DNA from 3 places in the Flavobacterium sp. WC2409 genome. Region 3 is predicted to be linked to each of the others. Evidence: riboswitches for the same ligand, from Rfam matches in the RefSeq annotation. Region 3 holds a riboswitch; each other region holds the start of a gene.
The links. A riboswitch is a leader RNA that binds a small molecule or an ion and turns the genes downstream of it on or off. The one in region 3 is predicted to bind S-adenosylmethionine.
Positions count from the first base shown of each region.

Region 1: it holds a riboswitch for S-adenosylmethionine, as region 3 does, so the genes downstream of both, AB3G34_RS16525 (homocysteine S-methyltransferase family protein) here and AB3G34_RS05870 (Na+/H+ antiporter NhaC family protein) in region 3, are expected to answer to the same signal.
Region 2: it holds a riboswitch for S-adenosylmethionine, as region 3 does, so the genes downstream of both, thrA (bifunctional aspartate kinase/homoserine dehydrogenase I) here and AB3G34_RS05870 (Na+/H+ antiporter NhaC family protein) in region 3, are expected to answer to the same signal.

Region 1 is NZ_CP165625.1:3,860,694-3,862,967, reverse strand. It holds gene AB3G34_RS16525 (homocysteine S-methyltransferase family protein) at 262-1,263, opposite strand; SAM riboswitch class I at 1,537-1,656, opposite strand; gene AB3G34_RS16520 (NAD(P)/FAD-dependent oxidoreductase) at 1,749-2,274, opposite strand, start outside.
Region 2 is NZ_CP165625.1:3,845,328-3,847,601, forward strand. It holds gene AB3G34_RS16460 (hypothetical protein) at 692-898, shown strand; SAM riboswitch class I at 1,074-1,182, shown strand; gene thrA (bifunctional aspartate kinase/homoserine dehydrogenase I) at 1,263-2,274, shown strand, end outside.
Region 3 is NZ_CP165625.1:1,350,847-1,353,120, forward strand. It holds gene sucD (succinate--CoA ligase subunit alpha) at 1-464, shown strand, start outside; gene AB3G34_RS05865 (hypothetical protein) at 553-975, shown strand; SAM-I-IV-variant riboswitch at 1,095-1,191, shown strand; gene AB3G34_RS05870 (Na+/H+ antiporter NhaC family protein) at 1,250-2,274, shown strand, end outside.

The DNA of each region.
Region 1 (2,274 bases), 1.4 Mb from region 3:
ACAAGTCCTCGACTAATTCCGCTTTCGCTTCATTTGTCTGTGGGCTTTTCACTGCTATCCCTCACGCGGGCAATGCCCCTATCATTACGAGAAACGAATTCTCTCGTCCTACAATCCTGCAAGGTTTTTTTAACCTTGTAGGTTTATTTCTCGATTCACTTTCTCAATTTATTCCTACAAGGTTAAAAAAACCTTGCAGGAAAAGCTATTTACTTATAATGTAGCAGTTTTAGACGCGATAAATTGCGTCTCTATCCCCGTTTACATTGTTGCCGTCGAAACTCTTGGTTTATAATCCTTGGCGATATCAGCAATTAACTTGATGTGTTCTGGTGTTGTTCCGCAACAACCGCCTATAATGTTTACTAAATTATCGTCTAAGTAGGTTTTAATTTGCGCTTGCATCTCTTGTGGCGTTTCATCGTATTCTCCAAAGGCATTTGGTAATCCTGCATTAGGATGCGCTGATACATTGAAAGAAGTATTTTGTGATAAAGTCTGCAAGTATGGTTTCAACAAATCAGCTCCAAGGGCACAATTGAATCCTACACTCAATAATGGAATATGCGAAACCGAAACTAAGAAAGCTTCTACTGTTTGCCCAGAAAGTGTTCTTCCTGAAGCATCGGTAATCGTTCCTGAAACCATGATGGGAATATCGATATTGCGTTCGTCTTTTACTTCTTCGATCGCAAAAAGGGCTGCTTTGGCATTTAGTGTATCAAAAATAGTTTCAACGAGTAATAAATCACTTCCTCCGTCAATTAATGCTTCTACTTGTTGCTTGTACGCAATGCGCAAATCATCAAAAGTTACGGCTCTATATCCTGGATCGTTTACATCTGGTGACATACTTGCTGTTCTGTTTGTTGGTCCTATTGAACCCGCTACAAAACGAGGTTTGTCTGGATTTTTAGCTGCCCATTCATCGGCTACTTCACGGGCTAATTTTGCCGATTCGTAGTTTAATTCATATACAATATCTTCCAGATGATAATCGGCCATTCCGATAGTCGTTCCTGAGAAGGTATTGGTTTCAACAATATCAGCTCCAGCCTCAAAATAAGCTGCGTGAACCGCTTTTATGGCTTGTGGTTGTGTAAGTGACAATAAATCGTTGTTTCCTTTTAAGGAATGTGGAAAATCTTTGAAACGCTCTCCACGAAAATCTTCTTCGGAGAAATTGTAGCGCTGCAACATGGTTCCCATCGCTCCATCGAGGATGAGTATGTTTTTTTTAATGGCTTCTTGAATACTTGACATAACTTTTTATTTCTTGTAAACCACAATGATTTGTTGTGATTTATACTTTTGATTATTAATTACAAAAGTTCACTATTGTTTCTTTTTAGCCCTGATTGCAGTGAAAATCCTTTTTATCCTGAATTTAGTTCAGGATCCTGAACTAAATTCAGGATAAAAAGATTGAAACGGAAAGCAGGAAGGATGATGGTAAAAAAGCACCAATCATTCGCTCTAAAAAAATATCGATATGTTGTCAAGAAAAGGTTTGAGAAATACTGTAAAAGTATTCTTGTGTTATCTATCTTGGATGCTGAAACAAGTTCAGCATAAAGTAGAATGTAGCACCTTCTTTAAAGATAAAGGGTTGCTAAGGTTTCATCGGGTCTTTCCCTCCGCCTTTCGTGATAACTTTCAATAAATATAGGAACGGTGCAAAGTAAAGACATAGCGCTAATACTTGCAAGTATTAGCGCTATATTTTTTAACTTGAATGTGATAAATTGTTATACTATAGCTTTTACCACTGCTTTTGGCGCCTCTTTACGAGTTCCGTCAAAACCGTCAACACCAGAAACTGTAGTATATTTCAACACATATCGTTTCCCTGGATTGATAATTTGGTACGCTGCCTGGCACATTAATGTTGCTTCATGGAAACCACAAAGAATTAATTTTAATTTACCTGGATAGGTATTCACATCTCCAATGGCAAAAATACCCGGAATATTAGTTTGATAATCTAAAGCATTGTTTACTTTGATTGCATTTTTTTCAATTTCTAATCCCCAATGTCCTATAGGACCTAATTTTGGTGTAAGACCAAAAAGAGGAATAAAGAAATCTGTTTCAATTTTACGATGCGCTCCATTTTCATCAATGTCAATTGATTCAATATGTTCTGCTCCGTTTATTCCTACGACCTCAGCAGGGGTAATCATACGAATTTTTCCGGCATCTTTTAATTCTTGTACTTTTTCAACAGAATCTAATGCACCACGAAATTCGTTACGACGGTGAATCAATGTCACC
Region 2 (2,274 bases), 1.4 Mb from region 3:
TTCATTATGAAGAGGTTGCAATCAGTTCAAATTTTTCCTCTTGTATTTGGGTGCAAATGTATGAAACCATTTTGAATTGCAAATTAAACTTAACTATTTTTTAAATTAAAAATCAAATTAAATAGTACAACTGGTTTGAGGTCGTGATTTTTAAAAAAGTAGCAGGAGTGCCAGTTTAAAACGAAAAAGTAATTGATTTCATAACATTATCAGTGTTATTTGTTAATAGTATCTCTGTTTTTCATTTTAAAGATGAAAATATCGTTAAATAGTTGTGAATTATTTGGAAGATACAGAATTAAATAAGATATTTGTTTCAGTAAAAAATACCAAAGATGAATTTTAATATTTGTAAACAATTTGTAGTCCTATCGAAGAAATTCGGGAGCTAGTTATTGCTTTAAATTATATATAATATAATATAGCAAAAGCCTCCCAAGACAATTGGGAGGCTTTTTTAATTTATACAAATAGTACGATTCATAAAAATAAATAAATGAAAATATTTTCAAATAAAAAGATTCAGATAGTTGTCGCAATGTTTTGCGATAAGGTCTGTTGATTCCAAAAGTATAAGTTTTATATAACTTGAATCCTTTTGGTATTTTGTCCAAAAGGATTTTTTTTATTCTGGTATCTAAATTTTTTTAAAATAATAAAGAGAAAACAAACTAACTTAAATATAATTATCATGAGTACAACTAACAAATTTTCAAGAACATTGGGGTTTCTAAGGAATTTAAGAGGCAAAAAAAATACGGACAACGGACTAGTTGTTGATGAATTAGTGAATCCAAGATTGGGAATGGAAATACCAGACTCAAAAAAATCTAAAAAAGCAGTCAATTCATTACAACTTTTAATGTATTCAAAAGAAAATGATACACTTTTCATTTAATTGGAAGTTGTTCAACATCCCTTTTGTACGCGAGTAATTTCTGAATAGTTATATTCAGCGATGCCTTGCGTTTTTTTGTTAAATATATTTTTAGCTAAAAATCAGAATGTTTAAAATTTGGTTGTTTAAAAAATTAGTAGTTAATTTGCATCATTAAGTTCACAAACGTATTGAAATGTTATAAAGAAAGGACGAGGGATTAGACCCGATGAAGCCTTAGCAACCCTTTGAGAAATCGAAGAAGGTGCTGCATTCTACCACTCCCAAAAGTGGAAAGATAACAACAAGAAATTCTCTAGTAATTCCCTAGTTTTTTCTTTCTAATATTTCCAAATACAAATCAAAATCAATAAAAGATTTGACATTGGAAAATAAACCAACACATATTACCTTACAAAATTTCACCACCCATAATGGTGCATTATACGCTAGCCTCAACTTAAGTTATCAAGTTTTTGGTGCTCCGCTGCATACGGCTCCCATTATTTTAATAAACCATGCCTTGACCGGAAATTCACAAGTTATTGGAGAATCAGGTTGGTGGAATGATATCGTGGGTGTCGATAAAACAATTGATACTAGAAAATATACTATTGTCTCTTTTGATGTACCAGGTAACGGATTCAATTCGGCTACCATCGAAAATTACAGAGATTTTATCGCCAGAGATATTGCTAGGATTTTCATCGAAGGACTTCGGTTTTTGAAAATTGATAGTTTATTTGCTCTCATTGGCGGTTCTGTAGGTGGTGGAATTGCTTGGGAAATTTTAGCTTTGGAACCTAAATTGGCACAAAATTTTATTCCTATTGCTACAGATTGGAAAGCGACAGACTGGTTGATTGCTAATTGTTATTTGCAAGAGCAAATCCTTAATAATTCTAAAAAACCTATTGAAGATGCCCGTATTCACGCCATGTTGTGCTACCGAACACCTGAATCTTTCAAAGAAAAATTTAATAGGGATATCAATGTGCAACTCGAAACATTTCAAGTAGAAAGTTGGTTGAATTACCACGGAGAAAAACTAGAAAAAAGGTTTCAACTATCTGCTTATAAAATGATGAATCAATTGTTGAAAACAATTGATATTACTCGGAATCATGAGTCTTTAGAATCGATTATTTCAAAAGTAGATGCCAATATATACATTGTAGGAATCAATTCGGATTTGTTTTTTACAGCAAAAGAAAATCGAGAAACCTACAATGAAATTAAAAAATTTAAAAATAATGTATTCTATAGTGAGATTGACTCACAACACGGGCACGATGCCTTCTTGATGGAATACGAACAATTAGACAATTTATTAGAAGTTGTTTTTAAAAATAAAAAGCAGATGAAAATAGTAAAATTTGGTGGAAAATCTTTGGCTA
Region 3 (2,274 bases):
TTATGCCAGGTTTTGTATTTAAAAAAGGAACTGTAGGTATTGTTTCTAAATCAGGAACATTAACATATGAAGCGGCTGACCAAGTTGTAAAACAAGGATTAGGAATCACTACTGCAATTGGTATTGGTGGAGACCCAATCATTGGAACTACTACTAAAGAGGCAGTTGAATTATTGATGAATGACCCAGAAACAGAATGTATCGTTATGATAGGTGAGATAGGTGGTCAATTAGAAGCTGATGCTGCACATTGGATTAAAGCTGATGGTAACCGTAAGCCAGTTGTTGGTTTCATTGCAGGAGTTACCGCTCCAGCAGGAAGAACAATGGGTCACGCAGGTGCTATTGTAGGTGGATCTGATGATACTGCTGAAGCTAAAAAACAAATCATGAGAGAATGTGGAATTCACGTTGTAGATTCTCCAGCAGAAATTGGTAAAAAAGTTAAAGAAGTTATCGGATAATTGAAAAATTAGTGGTGATTTCAAGTCATTATAAAAATGCCTCACTTTTTTTGTGAGGCATTTTATTTAATATTAATACAAAAGAAAGATGTACAAAGAATTAAAAAAGTTTAAGGTAAGCGATAGCTTCACTTTTACAGCAGACGATAGCTTAGAGCAAGTATGTAACGCTTCTGAAGGAAGTGGTGTGTTTTTGGTTTATGCTGTTGCAGATGAAAAAGAGTTAATCATGGTGGGTTCTACAGGAACTGTTCAAAACGATGGGTCTTTGAAAATCAAAAATGGTGGTTTGAAAGAAAAGATTGTTGAAGGACACCAGTTTGCAAAAACAGGAAGAAAATATTCTTGGCCAACACAAATGGTAAAAGAAGATATTAGCACTTTAGAAGTGGTTTGGTACGAAACTTTCAACGAGAAATCTAAAGGGATTCCAACATTCGTAGAAGGACAAGTGTTACAAAACTTCTTAGATGAAAATGGAAGATTACCAAAATGGAATGTGGCTTTCTAGTCAGTTTCAAAAATTATAATTTATTTATAAAAAGCTTTACTTCGGTAAGGCTTTTTTGGTTTTAAATTATAAAATCTAGTTTACTATTGCTTTTTATATAAAATAATATTTACTTTTGCACCCGTTATCACGAATCTCATAATGAGATAGCAACCTGCAACAACGAGCAAGGTGCTAAAACGATAAGCCAAATCCTTTGGAAAAAATGTTGTTTTACATTCCCATTTTTTTGCTTTTGTTTTCGTAATAATACTATCATTTTTAAAACTGATTTATGACTCATTTATTTAAAAAAAAGGGAAGTGCTTATGCTTTAATTCCTTTATTGATTTTTATTTTTACTTTTTTAGGAGCCGGAATTTGGCTTGATGACTTTTATGCGTTACCTGCTCCAATAGCGGTTTTAATTGGAATTATTGCTGCTTTTTTACTGTTCAAAGGTTCAGCGGATGAAAAAGTAACCACCTTGATTGCAGGTTGCGGAGAGAGTAAAATTATGACCATGTGTTTGATTTATCTATTAGCAGGTGCTTTTGCAGTGGTTAGTAAAGCAATGGGAGGTGTTGATGCCGTGGTAAGTCTTGGAATTAATACTGTGGATGTGGCTTACTTTCCGTTGGGGATCTTTTTGATAGCCGCTTTTTTATCAACTGCTACAGGAACTTCTGTAGGTGCAATTGTGGCAATTGGGCCAATTGCGGTTGATTTGGCTAATTCTAGTGGTGCTTCATTGCCTTTGATTGCTGGTGCTTTATTAGGAGGTTCCATGTTAGGTGATAATTTATCTATGATTTCCGATACGACAATTGCTGCGACACAATCCTTAGGTTGTGAATTGAAAGATAAATTTAAAATCAATTTATTCATTGCTTTTCCAGCTGCTATTATTACGATCGCAGTATTCTTTTATTTGGGATTGAATTCTGATATTACTGCAGTAGCTATTCCTAAAACAAGTTTTGAATGGATTGCAATTGTGCCTTATATTTTAGTAATTGTACTTGCATTGGTTGGTGTTGATGTATTTTCTACCTTGATTATTGGAACTATATTGGCTGGATTGATTGGGTATTTTGGAAATCATTTTACGTTAATGGAATTTGCTCGAAAAATTTATGAAGGATTCACCAGTATGACTGAAATCTTTTTACTATCGATGCTAACTGGAGGTTTAGCCGCTATGGTGGATAAGGCTGGAGGTATTGATTTTTTATTGCACCAAATCAAAAAACGCATTAAGAGTAAAAAATCAGCCCAAGCGGGGATAGGTGCTTTGGTGGGTTTTACTAATGTAGCTAT